Regions from separate parts of the Piscibacillus salipiscarius genome, predicted to be linked through region 2. Evidence: a T-box and tRNA genes for the amino acid it is inferred to sense, from the RefSeq annotation. Region 2 holds a T-box; the other holds one or more tRNA genes.
The links. The T-box of region 2 lies ahead of serS (serine--tRNA ligase). A T-box ahead of a tRNA ligase gene usually reads a tRNA of that ligase, here a tRNA-Ser.
Positions count from the first base shown of each region.

Region 1: it encodes a tRNA-Ser, which carries the amino acid that the T-box ahead of serS (serine--tRNA ligase) is inferred to sense. The anticodon was not compared.

Region 1 is NZ_JBHUMZ010000046.1:52-7,854, forward strand. It holds tRNA gene ACFSW4_RS12770 (tRNA-Ile) at 63-139, opposite strand; tRNA gene ACFSW4_RS12775 (tRNA-Gly) at 146-219, opposite strand; tRNA gene ACFSW4_RS12780 (tRNA-Arg) at 327-400, opposite strand; tRNA gene ACFSW4_RS12785 (tRNA-Leu) at 466-548, opposite strand; tRNA gene ACFSW4_RS12790 (tRNA-Lys) at 552-627, opposite strand; tRNA gene ACFSW4_RS12795 (tRNA-Gln) at 737-811, opposite strand; tRNA gene ACFSW4_RS12800 (tRNA-Asp) at 818-894, opposite strand; tRNA gene ACFSW4_RS12805 (tRNA-Glu) at 922-993, opposite strand; tRNA gene ACFSW4_RS12810 (tRNA-Ser) at 1,003-1,093, opposite strand; tRNA gene ACFSW4_RS12815 (tRNA-Asn) at 1,095-1,169, opposite strand; gene ACFSW4_RS12820 (SprT family protein) at 1,357-1,803, opposite strand; gene cmpA (cortex morphogenetic protein CmpA) at 1,950-2,078, shown strand; gene ACFSW4_RS12830 (Tex family protein) at 2,075-4,234, opposite strand; gene ACFSW4_RS12835 (SpoIIE family protein phosphatase) at 4,328-4,930, opposite strand; gene sigB (RNA polymerase sigma factor SigB) at 4,927-5,715, opposite strand; gene rsbW (anti-sigma B factor RsbW) at 5,687-6,166, opposite strand; gene ACFSW4_RS12850 (STAS domain-containing protein) at 6,166-6,495, opposite strand; gene ACFSW4_RS12855 (PP2C family protein-serine/threonine phosphatase) at 6,562-7,575, opposite strand; gene ACFSW4_RS12860 (anti-sigma regulatory factor) at 7,584-7,803, opposite strand, start outside.
Region 2 is NZ_JBHUMZ010000017.1:31,547-39,349, forward strand. It holds gene gyrA (DNA gyrase subunit A) at 1-2,110, shown strand, start outside; gene ACFSW4_RS06400 (HD-GYP domain-containing protein) at 2,201-3,307, shown strand; gene ACFSW4_RS06405 (D-alanyl-D-alanine carboxypeptidase family protein) at 3,620-4,945, shown strand; gene pdxS (pyridoxal 5'-phosphate synthase lyase subunit PdxS) at 4,972-5,856, shown strand; gene pdxT (pyridoxal 5'-phosphate synthase glutaminase subunit PdxT) at 5,869-6,462, shown strand; T-box leader at 6,491-6,708, shown strand; gene serS (serine--tRNA ligase) at 6,757-7,803, shown strand, end outside.

The sequences.
Region 1 (7,803 bases), on a different contig from region 2:
CCGAGTAAAAAACGTGAATTGACTACAGGCTATTTTGTTTAGTTTTCAAGGTTCGAATTAAATGGTGGGCCTGAGTGGACTTGAACCACCGACCTCACGCTTATCAGGCGTGCGCTCTAACCAGCTGAGCTACAGGCCCATTTAATGGAGCGGGTGATGGGAATCGAACCCACGACATCAGCTTGGAAGGCTGAGGTTTTACCACTAAACTACACCCGCATTTGATTTTTAAATCAAAACTATTAAAATGAAGCGCAATAAATATAATATACTTTATTGAATAAAATTTCAACCCTAAATTTTATGGAAATTATTAGAGTTGCTAACGCGCCCGAGAGGAGTCGAACCCCTAACCTTCTGATCCGTAGTCAGACGCTCTATCCAATTGAGCTACGGGCGCCAATGGCGACAAGTTATATCATATCAAATCCACGAAGGAAATGCAATAACTTATTAATCTAATTATGCGGCCGAGAGGATTTGAACCTCCACGGGGTTGCCCCCACTAGGCCCTCAACCTAGCGCGTCTGCCGTTCCGCCACGACCGCAAGTGGTGAGCCATGGAGGATTCGAACCTCCGACCCTCTGATTAAAAGTCAGATGCTCTACCGACTGAGCTAATGGCTCCTAATAATAAATCACCATAATATTGTAACTACCTTTATTTTTAAGCAATAAAAAAAGACGTTTTGATCGTCTTATTTAACAAGAACGAATCTTTTATTTTAAAAATAAATGGCTGGGCCAGCTGGATTCGAACCAGCGCATGACGGTACCAAAAACCGTTGCCTTACCGCTTGGCTATGGCCCAACATAATGGCGGTCCGGACGGGACTCGAACCCGCGACCTCCTGCGTGACAGGCAGGCATTCTAACCAACTGAACTACCGGACCTAACAACTGCTATTAAAATATTAAAAGTGACCCGTACGGGATTCGAACCCGTGTTACCGCCGTGAAAGGGCGGTGTCTTAACCACTTGACCAACGGGCCATTATTCAATGGCGGAGAAGGAGGGATTCGAACCCTCGCGCCGCTCACGCGACCTACTCCCTTAGCAGGGGAGCCCCTTCGGCCACTTGGGTACTTCTCCATGGCTCCAGCGGCAGGATTCGAACCTGCGACCGATCGGTTAACAGCCGATTGCTCTACCACTGAGCTACGCTGGAATATTAGATAAGTTTTTGGTGTCTGATTAACTAGCGACGTTAGATATCATACAACATCTTTAAAGGCCTGTCAATCAGTTATGAAAACTTTTATAAATTATTTTTGATTGTCCAAATGCATGAATTAATGACTGCGAAATAAAATTTATCATGAAATGAATGATTTAGTCAATAACTCTATTGAAATTTAATTAATTAATTTTAATTGCCCCTTACACTTTCCACATCTATAACGATTTAAATTAATCCTTCTTTTTCGTTTGTATGTCATATTGCAATTAACGCACTTATAGATAATATTTCGCTTTTCAGCTTCAGACGGGAGTACCTGACAAAACCGAGGTGCATTCACTTTTTGTAGTAATGCTCTAAAGTATTTACTTCGATGATGATAAGGGTGCCCTTCAACATGAGGATGATAATGACATAGCTCATGCTTAATGATGCCAAATAATTCTTCTTCGCCTAATTCAGTTAAATATTTAGGATTAATTTCTATTGTACGTTTAGATGGTATGTACCTTCCTCCAGTCGTTCGAAGCCTTTTATTAAAACAGGCATGTCCTACAAATGGTTTATCAAAATATTTTATAGAAGTATATTCGACTAACTTTTGAAGTTCCTGTTGTTCCACAATGGCTCCTCCTAGATTAAATAAAATGTATACCTAACGTGTAATAAAGTTTCTACACGTTAGGTATACGAATGGAATGATTTGCATGAGCAAATTCACTTTTCATGCATATACTAAATTAAAATATTACTAAAAAGGTGATTGCTATGCCTAAATGGTTTAAAAGACAGATGTTGAATGCATATGCTAATAAAGATGTTCGCCAAATTAGGCTATTAAATCAATGTTGGTTTTTCTACCACAGTAAAAATTTAGATGCAACACAGGAAAATTAACTTTGTACCATCGTTAAAGCAATTCTCTCTCTCTTTAAGTCCACTTCCTCAACCCATACTGTCACAATATCCCCAACGGATACAATATCTAATGGATTGTTGACAAATCGATTTGATAACTTTGAGATGTGAACAAGCCCATCCTGTTTTACGCCCACATCAACAAATGCACCGAAATCTACCACATTTCGAACGGTTCCTTGCAGTTCCATGCCTTGTTGTAAGTCATCCATAGACATAACATTTGTTTTTAATAATGGTTTAGGTAGTTCATCACGCGGGTCGCGATTTGGCTTTTTCAAGTCTGCGATAATATCGTCTAATGTTAATCTTCCAACATCTAAGTCATCAGAAAGCTTCTCTAGATCTTGTTGATTTAAACGATTGATTAATTCTTCAGTACCAATGTCTTCTGTCGATAAACCTAATTGTTCTAAAAGTTTCTTCGTTATATCGTAACTCTCTGGGTGGATAGATGTTCGGTCAAGTGGTTCTTCTCCCTCTAACACACGCAAAAATCCAATAGCTTGTTCATATGTTTTAGCACCTAATCTCGGCACTTTTTTAATTTGCTTTCTGTTTGTCAACTTTCCATTTTCATCACGGTATTTAACAATGTTGTTCGCAACTGTTTTGTTCAGGCCAGAAATGTATTGTAATAGTGAAGCAGATGCGGTATTGACGTTAACACCAACTTGGTTAACGGCCGTTTCAACCACAAACTGTAATGATTCACTTAATTTCTTTTGGCTAACATCGTGCTGATACTGACCGACGCCAATTGATTTTGGATCAATTTTAACTAATTCACTTAGAGGATCCTGGACACGTCTCGCGATTGAGACTGCACTACGTTCTTCAACCTGCAGATTAGGAAACTCTTCTCTTGCTAGTTTAGAAGCTGAATAAACACTTGCACCTGCTTCATTAACGATTAAATAGGCTACATCAAGATTGTGCTTTTGAATTAACTCTGCAATAAACTGTTCCGTTTCTCTTGATGCTGTTCCGTTTCCAATAGCAATTAGCTCAACAGGATAGTTGTTTAATAGTTGTAGCACCTTTTTTTCCGCCCCTGCTACATCTTTTCTAGGTGCAGTTGGGTAGATCACATCAACCTCTTTCATATGACCTGTCTCATCAATAACAGCTAGTTTACAGCCTGTTCGGTAGGCAGGGTCTACTCCAAGAATTGTTTTGCCTTTTAGCGGAGGTTGTAATAATAGCTGTCTTAAGTTCTTAGAGAAAATGTCTATGGCATGATCTTCAGCTTCTTCTGTTAATGACGATCTAATTTCACGTTCTATTGAAGGTTGAATCAGACGTTTATAACTATCGTCGGCGGCTTCTTTTAAAAATAAAGTTTCTTCGAGGTCTTGACGTTGTATGACCGATTTGTTTAAGTAGTCTAATATTTGATCTACTGGCGGTTCAATAATCACCTTTAAAACTTTCTCTTTTTCACCACGATTGACGGCTAATACACGGTGATGAGCCATCTTGCTTACAGGTTCGCTGTAATCATAATACATCTGATAAATTTGTTTTTCATCTTCAGCATTCTTTTTAATTTCAGTTTTAACTAACCCTTTTTTATATGTGACAGAGCGGATCTTCTCACGGTATGCAGCTTCATCTGAGATCCATTCTGCAATTATATCTTTTGCCCCTGAAAGTACGTCCTGAATGTCAGTTAAATCATGTTCCTCATTCAGATACTTTTGCGCTTCTTCTGACAAATTTAACCCTTGTTGTTTCCAAATGTCTAAAGCTAAAGGCTCTAACCCTTTTTCTTTAGCTATAGTAGCGCGTGTTCGCCTTTTTTGTTTATATGGGCGGTATAGATCTTCGACTCTTTGTAATTTTGTTGCATGTAGAATATTTTGTTTTAATTCATCGGTTAACTTACCTTGTTCATCAATTAAACGAATGACTTCATCTTTACGTGTTTGTAATTGTAATTGGTAATCGTACGTCTCTTTGATGGATTGAATCTCTGTTTCATCAAGCCCTTTTGTTTGTTCTTTTCTGTAACGGGCGATAAATGGAATCGTATTTCCTTCATCGATTAATTCGATCACTTTTGCAACAATTGAGTTTGTTTTGTTAACTTCATTGGCTACAAAGTGAATTAAATCTTTATGTATTTCTGACAAACGACTTCCTCCTCACTTAAATCATACGTCCTTATTGTACCAAACCAATTTAAAAAGCTCTAATACCTATTAATAATTATAGATATTAGAGCTTCACCCTTTATATCTCATGGCAATTAATGTTGTATCATCTTCCATGGATAATTTCTGTTGTAGTGTATACCATTCAATTGTCCTAGACATAGATTTATGCTTATAAAATTCATTTGTTAATTGTCTTTCATTAACACCATCTGAAAACATAAAAAACACTGCATTATGAGTTAATTCACCGCTATGCACTTTAGAATTAATCGGGATTCCGGAAAGATATCCTGATACAGGAATATTTCGTTTCTTCTTACCTTCTGTAACGATAATAATTCCAATGTTACCGAACGATACATAGGAATAAGTCTGTTGCTTATAATCAACTTTCAGCAGGCCAATGACACACCCGCGCAATTCATTATTAAAGAACACTTCGTTACATTTAGTTAATAAATCATCAAGAGAATCATGAGGATTTTCTTTAACTATATTAATTACCGCACTTGAAGATTTTCTAGCTAACTCACCACTTCCTAATCCATCAGCTAAAACGGCAATAAAAAAGTCGTCAAATTCTACATAATAGTAGCTGTCTCCAGAATAATAATTACCTTTTTTTGCTTTATCAAATGTGGCAATTTCCATTTGGTTGTGTTCTTCAATCAAAACAATGCCTCCATGTCTTCTTCTGAAATCGATTCTCTAAGCTTACGAAGTGCTCGGCGCTGTAATCTAGATACATGCATTTGTGATAAGCCAAGCTTTTCCCCAGTTTCTTTTTGGCTTAAGTTCTCAAAGAATGTGCATTGTAAGATACTTTGTTCTCGTTCATTTAATAAAGGCATTAATTTATCAATTAACATTTTGTAATCTGTTTGTTCAAAGCCATCATCTTGTTGTCCTACTAAATCCAAAATGGTAACTGTACTACCATCTGCGTCCGCTTCGATGCTTCGGTCAGCTGATAGCGCATTATAGCTTTGGCCCATTTCCATAGCTTCTAATACTTCTTCTTGTGATACGTCTAAATAATCCGCAATTTGTTCAACAGATGGAGAGTACTGATTTTCAGTTGTTAACTCTTCAACGGCTTTTTTAATCTTAGGGCCTAGCTCTTTAATCCTTCTAGGTACATGGACACTCCACGTTTTGTCGCGAATGTACCTTTTAATTTCACCGATGATCGTAGGAATAGCAAATGATTCAAATGATTTACCAAAAGAATCATCATAACGATTAACTGCAGCGATTAACCCTACCATACCCACTTGAACTAAATCTTCATGAATCGTGGAATTTTTAGAGTATTTTTTCGCTATTGAATGGACCAAGTTCTCATATTTTAAGACGATTTTTTCTTGAATTGCTTCATCACCTGGCTGTTCACGTAATTGATCAATTAGTGCATAAATTTCGTCTTCATTATTGTGTAGTTGAGATTTGGTCGTCATTTTGCCCCACCTCATTTTCCTGCAAATACTTAGTCATGACAACAATCACACCATGATTATTATTGATTTCGACTTTATCCATCAGGGCATCAATCAGGAAAAGACCAAAACCTCCTTCTTTCAAATTATCAATCGGCATACCTTGCTCATATGGTCCAATGTCTTCTTTAACTTTTTCTAAATCAAAACTATCGCCATAGTCTGCCACCATGACTTCTAACTTATCTTCATATAAAGCAAAGCCAATCGTTACTTCGCCTTGGTCATCTTCAAAATATGCGTGTTTTACAGCATTTGTAATCGCTTCTGATACTGCTACTTTCAAATCCTCAATTTCTTCATAAGAAAAACCCATTCGGTTCGCAACACCAGAAATTGTTAATCTTAATACCCCAACGTACTCTGACTTCGCAGGCAACTTCATTTCTACAAAATCAAATGGTTTAGTCATTACATACCACCTCTAATTGTGTTTTCAATCTTCATCACATCATTCAGGCCTGTAATATTAAAGAGGCGATATACATTTTCTTGTAAATTAACTAAAGTAAATGAGCTGTTAACCTCATTAGCTGTTTTTAATCCACTAATAAATACACCTAGGCCTGTACTATCCATATAGTTAACTTTTTCTAAATCGACTTGAACGTCTGCGTTTTCTTCTCTTAAAAGTCCTAATAATTTTTCTTTTAATTGCGGGGCAGTATAAGCATCGATTTCCCCCGCTAACTTAAGCACTGTGACTTGACCTTCTTTAAAGTCTTCAATGTGTAAGTTCATAATTAATCTCCCCCAATCGAATAAACTATACATTGTTTACCCGTCTATAATTATCTTAAACACAAATTAAGAATTTCTTTTTAAAACAATTAAAGTGAAGTCATCGCGAAGTTTAAAATCTTGAAGGCGTTCAAGGTATTTGTATACATGATCAACAATTTGTTGAGCTGGCAAATTTCTATGTTCTTTAATTACTTCAAGTACTTCCTCACGCTCAATGAACCTGTCACCATCTCTACATTCAGTTACCCCATCAGTTAATAAAACAATTAAATCATCTTCATTAATTTCATCAACATACTGATTGTATTTAACTTCCTTCTTAACACCTAAGAGTAACCCTTTAGCATCTATCTCTTCAAACTCACCTTGATCGGCACGGTAAATAAACCCGGGTTCATGACCAGCAGTTGCATAATAGAATTCATTACTATGAATGTCATACAATGCATAAAACATGGTCACAAACATACCTGATTCCACATTACGCTCCACTACACGGTTTAATAGTTCTAAAATGATCTTAGGGTACATTCTATTCTCAGGGAAACTTTCCATTGCGTATTTAATCATCGACATGAAAAACGCAGCAGGAATCCCTTTACCAATTACATCAGCAATCGCAACGCCGATATTACCTTCATCATCCTGAACAAAATGGTAATAGTCACCATTCATTAATTTAGCAGGTATTGAGGTAACCCCAATATCTAAACCATTAACCTTTGGTACCTTCGTGCTAAGTAATGTATTCTGCATGTTCGCAGCTACTTCAATCTCAGCTTTTAATTCTAACTGCTTCGCTCGTAAGTCATGATATTCTTTATAAGCTAATGCATAGCTTGTCATTGTTTGAATTAAAAACTCAAAAGAATCTTTAATATTCTCATCCAAATCAGGTGAGATGTCTAATAATGCTTTATAATGCTGTTCAATTATTTCATCTGGCGAAACATCTTGCTTAATTCCTTTACTTAATTGTTCAGCTTGATATAAAACTAATTCGTCTTTCGTTTCTAAATACTGCTTGAGCAAATCTTGATACTCTTTAATATCTATCTTTGCTGAGCTCAAGCCCATCACCTCTCTTATCTCAACCACTTAACAATTGTTACGGTCGTTCCATTTTCATCTGATACGATATCAAATTCATCCATCAGACGTTTAACGCCTGGCAAACCAGCACCTAACCCTCCAGAAGTTGAATATCCATCTTCCATTACTTTACTAAGGTTTTCTATTCCAGGACCTTGATCAGAGGCCGTAATTTTTATTCCAACTGGAGTGGAGCCTTGTACTTCTTCAAAA
Region 2 (7,803 bases):
GCTTCGAGATATAAATAAAAATACGATTGACTACGATGACAACTATGATGGCACAGAAAAAGAGCCAGTTGTTTTACCTGCAAAGTTTCCAAACTTGCTTGTTAACGGTGCATCAGGTATTGCTGTTGGGATGGCAACCAATATTCCTCCGCACCAATTAGGGGAAGTTATTGATGCCGTATTAGCGATTAGTGAAAATCCAGATATAACAATTGAAGAACTGATGAACGATTATATACATGGACCGGATTTTCCAACTGGCGGGAGTATTTTAGGCAGAAGTGGAATTCGTCAGGCGTATGAAACTGGTAAAGGTTCTTTAACGATTCGCTCTAAAGCAGATATTATTGAAGAACCGAACGGAAAAGCAACGATCATCGTTAATGAATTACCTTTTCAAGTTAATAAAGCGAGACTGATTGAGAAAATTGCTGAACTAGTTCGGGATAAGAAAATTGACGGTATAACTGACTTAAGAGATGAATCTGACCGAGAAGGAATGCGTATTGTCATTGAATTAAGGCGCGATGCAAACCCAAATGTTGTATTAAATAATCTATACAAGCAAACCTCCTTGCAAACGTCATTTGGAATCAACATGTTAGCGTTAGTTAATGGACAACCGAAAGTGTTAAACATTAAACAAACGCTTGAATATTACTTAGAACACCAAAAAGAAGTCATTATTAGACGGACAAAATATGACCTAGAAAAAGCAGAAGCTAGAGCTCATATTTTAGAAGGTTTAAGAATCGCGCTAGATCATCTTGATGAAGTCATTGAATTAATCCGTGGTTCCCAGACCACTGATGAAGCAAGAGATGGCTTAATGAATCGTTTTGGATTATCAGAAAAACAAGCTCAAGCTATTTTAGATATGCGTTTGCAACGTCTAACAGGCTTAGAGCGTGATAAGATAGATAATGACTACAAAGAGGTTAAAGAATTAATTGCTGAGTTAAAAGCGATCTTAGCTGATGAACAAAAGGTTTTAGATATCATTAAAGAGGAACTTCTTGAAATTAAAGAGAAATTTAATGATACTCGCCGCACTGAAATTACTATTGGTGGTACAGACTTTATTGAAGATGAAGACTTAATTCCAGAAGAAACGGTCATCATTAGTTTGACGCACAGGGGTTATATTAAACGCCTACCTGCCACAACTTATCGTGCGCAACGAAGAGGTGGCCGAGGTATACAGGGGATGGGGACGAATGATGATGATTTCATCGAACATCTATTATCAACATCCACCCACGACACTTTATTATTCTTTACAAATAAAGGTAAGGTGTACCGTGCGAAAGGTTATGAAATTCCTGAGTTTAGCCGTACAGCTAAAGGTATTCCGTTAGTTAACGTTCTTCAAGTGGAAAAAGATGAATGGGTCAATGCGGTCATTAGTGTTAAAGAATTCGATTCTGATTGGTTCTTATTCTTTACCACAAGAAAAGGACTATCAAAACGAACATCTCTAGAGAACTTTGCTAATATTCGCCGTGGTGGTTTAAGAGCAATTAATCTTCGTGAAGATGATGAACTCATATCCGTTCGCTTAACGGATGGCGATAAAAATATGATGATTGCAACGAAGAATGGTTTACTGATTCGCTTCCATGAATCTGATGTACGCTCAATGGGACGTACGGCTTCAGGCGTTAAAGGCATCACGCTAAAAGAAGGCGATGAGGTCGTATCAATGGAAATCATTGATAAAGGGGTCGATCTTCTAACTGTAACGTCTAAAGGTTTTGGAAAACGAACGCACGAAGATGAGTATCGTCTTCAAAACCGTGGTGGTAAAGGAATTATCACTTGTAAATTAAGTGAGAAGAATGGTTCAGTTGTAGCAGTTAAGCCTGTTACTGGTGATGAAGACCTAATGTTAATGACGGCAAGTGGGGTATTGATTAGAATGTCTTCTGAATCAATCTCACAAACGGGCCGTAATACACAAGGTGTTAAATTAATCCGTTTAGCGGAAGAGGAAGAAGTAGCAACTGTAGCACGAGTAGAGAAAGAAGAGCCTGAAGATGACATTGAAGATCAAGAGGCTACAGAAGAGCATACTGATTCAACTAATAGTGACGAGACAACTGAAGAATAAACATTTTACAACTAGAAAACTCGTCTTTAAGTAGGCGAGTTTTCTTCTCACTATTAAATATAAGTTCATTTGGGGAGAGGGGGAATTTGTTTGAAAGTTCTTCCGGAAAATTTGGTGCCAGGATGTCTGCTCCTTAAGGATGTTCAAGGTAAAACGATTCATCCAATCGTGCCAAAAAATACAGTGGTTGAACCAATCCATATTAAAGTTTTAAAAGATTTTGAGGTCCCTTACGTTGAAGTGGCCTCTAGACTAGTGAATGGCGATACTTTTCAAGCGCCTGAGGTTGACCCAAATACTATAAAACAGGAACAAAATCATTCAAAAATGCAAAAAGAACCAAAAGAATATACTTTTTTTGATTATTATGTTCATGCCGTTAAACAAACAAAGCATCTGTTTGAAAACTGGGAGGAACATCCGCAGCTTGACTTAAATAAAATTCGTCAGATCGTAGCACCATTTATGCAAGAAGTGAATCTATCGATTGAAATGTTACTTGAATTGCATCACTACAATGACAAACATGATTATATTTATCACCATATGGTGGCCAATTCTATTATTTCAGGATTTATTGCTAAAAAACTGAACTACGATCATTCAGATTGCATGCAGGTTGCCCTTGCTGCTTATTTAAGTGACATCGGAATGATTAAGGAAGGTGCCTATTTTTATAAGAAAGATGGTGTTTTGACTGAGGCAGAGTATGAAAAAGTGCAGAAACATCCGATTGTCTCTTATCGTATGCTTGAACATGAGCCGTTCTTAAGCCGAAATATCAAACTAGCTGTATTGCAGCACCATGAACGATTAGATGGCTCTGGCTACCCACTTGGTGTCAAAGAAGACAAACTTCATTCTTTTGCGAGAATCATTGCAGTAAGTGACATGTACCATGCGATGACTTCAGAAAGGTTATACCGTAAAAAACAATCTCCTTTTAAAGTGATTGAAGAGATGATGAATGAATTTTTAGGGAAACTAGATTTAAAAATTATTGAAGCATTAGTTCAATCCATTGTTTATTTCTCGAACGGCACTAGGGTTAGATTAACCAATAATGAAATAGGTGAGATCGTATTTGTTGATGAACGTCATCCGACAAGACCTATGGTTAAAAGTGAGTCGAATGATGAAATTATTCAGCTTGTAAATCATCAAGATTTATATATCGAAGAAATTATAAGCTCTTGAATTCTTCATTTTTTCACTTGTAATATGAGTTACTGTTACTCTAAAAAGGTTTTCTATTGAACAGAACAGTTAATGTTTATTAAGTCAGGCATTGAGCCGAATAATGAATCGGTTCAATGCTATTTTTTTGGATATCTTTAAAAACTAGAGTATTTTGTAAATAATGGATGATTAGAGAACTGAGATTCTACTTCATTAGGTAACAAGGACTAATTTATTTCAATTTAAATAATTTGTCTAAATTTCCAATGTGAACGTGCTAGAAATCATGTATAATAGGAACGTAAAAGAATTTCAATGGGGGAAGACAGAATGAAGAGAACGCTACACACGATAAGATTATGGATCATGATTGCTGTATTAGCATTAAGCTCATTATATATTGCACCAATTGCTTCAAGTGCAAGTTCATTTGATGTCAATGCTGAGTCAGCTATTTTAGTAGATTTTGAGACAGGAGATGTGTTATTTGCTAAAAATGCAGATACATCACTGCCTCCTGCTAGTATGACAAAGATGATGACGGAATATTTAGTATTAGAGGCAATTAAAAATGGTGAGATTACTTGGGAGACTGAAACGCAAATTAGTGAATATGCTTACAGTATTTCAGCTGATAATAGTTTCTCTGGAGTTGGACTGCGCTTAGATCACCCATATACAGTTAAAGATTTATACGACGCAATGGTGATTAATTCAGATAACGCAACGACTATCGCATTAGCTGAATTAATTGCAGGTTCTGAAGGTGAATTTGTAAAAATGATGAATGCTAAAGCTAAAGAACTTGGCATGAAAGATTATGAATTTGTTAATTCCACAGGCTTAAATAATAGTTCATTAGGTGAAAATTACCCAGAAGGAACGGACCCTAATGGAGAGAACATGATGTCCGCTCGTGATACAGCTAAATTAGCTTATCATTTAGTAAAAGATTACCGAGAAGTATTAGAGGTATCTAGTATTCCTGTAAAAGAATTTGAAGGTAACACTATGATTAACTGGAACTGGATGTTACCTGGGCACGAAAGTCAGAACTTTAAACAATATTCTTATAAAGGTTTAGATGGACTAAAAACGGGACATACAGATTTAGCTGGTTATACATTTACGGGGACAGCTGAACGAGATGGTCAGCGTTTAATTTCTGTTGTTATGCGCACAGATAGTATTGGAGCGCGCTTTTTTGAGACAGCCAAATTATTAGATTATGGTTTTAATAACTTCAGTAAAACTACATTAGTTGAAGCAGGATACCAAGTTGAAGGTGAATCTTCTATTCCTGTAGCTAAAGGTAAAGAGGAATCAGTTTCTGTTGAGGCTGGTCAAGCTATTGAAAAAGTAATTAAAGAAGGCGAAGAAGAGAACTACTCGGCTAAATTCGAAGTTAGTGAAGAGGCTCTAAATGACAATGGTGAGTTAGTTGCGCCAATAGAAGCGGGTACTGAAGTAGGTAAGGTTGTTTTAACTTACGAGGGTGAAGAGGATTTTGGTCATTTAGTTGATGGCGATCAAATATCTGTACCGCTTGTAACTTCTGATGGGGTTGAAAAATCCAACTGGTTTGTATTAATGTTACAAGCAATAGGGGATTTTTTCGTTGATTTATTTGGTAGTATAAAAGGTTTATTTAACTAAAGATAAACAAATAGGGGGAGTTTTATATGAGTCAAATAGGTACAGACCGTGTCAAAAGAGGTATGGCCGAAATGCAAAAAGGCGGCGTCATCATGGACGTTGTGAATGCAGAGCAAGCTAAAATTGCAGAAGAAGCGGGTGCTGTTGCTGTTATGGCTTTAGAGCGTGTACCAGCAGATATTCGTGCAGCAGGTGGCGTTGCCCGTATGGCAGACCCAACCATCGTTGAGGAAGTAATGAATGCTGTTTCAATTCCTGTGATGGCAAAAGCACGTATAGGTCATATTGTAGAGGCTCGCGTCCTAGAAGCAATGGGTGTTGATTATATTGATGAGAGTGAAGTATTAACGCCAGCCGATGAGCTTTATCATATTAATAAACGTGATTATACCGTACCTTTCGTGTGCGGTTGCCGTAATCTGGGTGAAGCTGTGCGCCGTATAGGTGAAGGTGCATCCATGCTTCGTACGAAAGGTGAACCTGGTACAGGTAACATTGTTGAAGCAGTCCGTCATATGCGTGAAGTGCAAAAACAAATTAAAGAAGTAACGAATATGGCGGAAGATGAACTAATGGTTTATGCGAAAGAAAACGGGGCTTCATATGAAGTATTACTTGAAATTCGTGAAAGCGGACGCCTACCTGTTGTAAACTTTGCTGCAGGCGGCATTGCAACTCCTGCAGATGCGGCTCTTATGATGCAACTAGGTGCTGATGGTGTGTTTGTTGGTTCAGGTATTTTTAAATCGGATAACCCTGAACGTTTTGCAAGATCCATTGTTGAAGCAACGACTCATTATGATGACTACAAATTAATCGGTGAACTATCGAAAGGTTTAGGCACAGCGATGCCAGGACTTGAAATGTCGACACTAACGGATTCTGATCGTATGCAGGACCGCAGTGAATAGAGGAGAATCCTAATGCTTAAAATTGGTGTATTAGGGTTACAAGGTGCATTTAGAGAGCACAAACACTCGATTGAATCTTGTGGCCAGGAAGCATTAATCGTAAAGAAAAAAGAACAGCTAGATGAGGTTGATGGCCTAATCATTCCTGGTGGTGAGAGTACCACGATGAGACGTTTAATTGACCGTTATGATTTCTTTGAGGCACTGCAAGAGTTTGGAAAGTCTGGTAAGCCAATCTTTGGTACCTGTGCGGGATTAATACTCTTAGCATCAGAAATCAATGGTCAAAGTCATGCGCATCTAGGGCTTATGGACATGGTGGTCGAACGCAATGCATTTGGACGTCAGCGTGAGAGTTTTGAGACAAAACTTGAAGTAAAAGGTGTAGCTGAGGACTTTGAAGCCGTGTTTATTCGAGCACCCCACATTGTGAATGTGAAAGAGGATACCGAAGTGCTAGCAACTTATGATGGCCAAATTGTAGCCGCACAACAAGGACATTATTTAGCTGCTGCCTTTCATCCGGAATTAACGGATGATCACCGATTAACTCAATATTTTATTGAACTTGTGAAAAAAAGTAAGTTAAAACTTGCAGCCCAGTAAAAAAACAGTTATATTATAATACAAATAGTTAAATGCACAGACGGGAAATAGTAATTATAGATCTTTTTCCAGAGAGCTGGTGGTAGGTGCAAACCAGTAAAAGACGTTAATGAATCCATCCCTGAGCAGGTTAGCCGAAACAAAGAGTAAGCTAATCCGGTCATGCGCCGTTAAAGCTTCCGAGTTGGAAGAAGTGTTGGCTTTTTCAACAAGGGTGGTAACGCGGGTATACAACTCGTCCCTTTTCTTGAGGGACGGGTTTTTTTATTTCGTTAAAACATAAGGAGGAGTATCATGCTTGATTTAAAGTACTTAAGACAAAATTTTGATGACGTTAAAGCGAAGCTACAACATCGTGGTGAAGACTTAACAGACCTTGATCATTTTCAAGAATGGGATCAAAAAAGACGTGAGTATATTCAAGAATCAGAAGAGTTAAAAGCACGTCGTAATGAGGTTTCTAAAGAGATTTCTCAAATGAAAAAAGAAAAACAAGATGCCGATCATTTAATTAAAGAAATGCGTGAAGTTGGAGATCGAATTAAAGAAATTGATACGAACCTAAAAGAGGTTGAAGAGAAATTAAACGAGTTATTACTATCAATTCCTAACGTTCCTCATGAATCAACTCCTGTTGGTGAAGATGAGGATGACAACGTAGAAGTACGCAAATGGGGAGAGGTTCGAGAGTTTAACTTTGATGAAAAACCTCACTGGGATGTTGCTACTGATTTAGATATTGTTGACTTTGAGCGTGCATCAAAAGTTACTGGAAGCCGTTTTGCATTTTATAAAGGATTAGGTGCTCGCCTTGAACGTGCTTTAATCAACTTTATGATGGACTATCAAGTGGATGAGCATGGCTATCAAGAAATGATGCCTCCGCAAATGGTTAACACCGAAAGCCTAAAAGGCACAGGCCAATTCCCTAAATTTACAGAGGATGTCTTTAAGCTTGAGGACTGGGATTATTACTTAATTCCAACAGCTGAAGTCCCTGTGACGAATTATCATCGTGATGAGATTTTATCTGTTGATGATTTACCTAAAAAGTTTGCGGCTTATAGCGCTAACTTCCGCTCTGAAGCAGGGTCTGCTGGACGTGATACGAGAGGATTAATTCGTCAGCACCAATTTAATAAAATTGAACTTGTTCATTTAGTCAAACCTGAAGACTCTTATGAGACATTAGAAGTGCTAACAGGACACGCTGAGAAGATTCTACAGCTTCTTAAATTGCCGTACAGGGTTATGAGTATGTGTACGGGGGACCTTGGTTTCACAGCAGCTAAGAAGTACGATATTGAGGTTTGGCTTCCTAGTAGTGATACGTACCGTGAA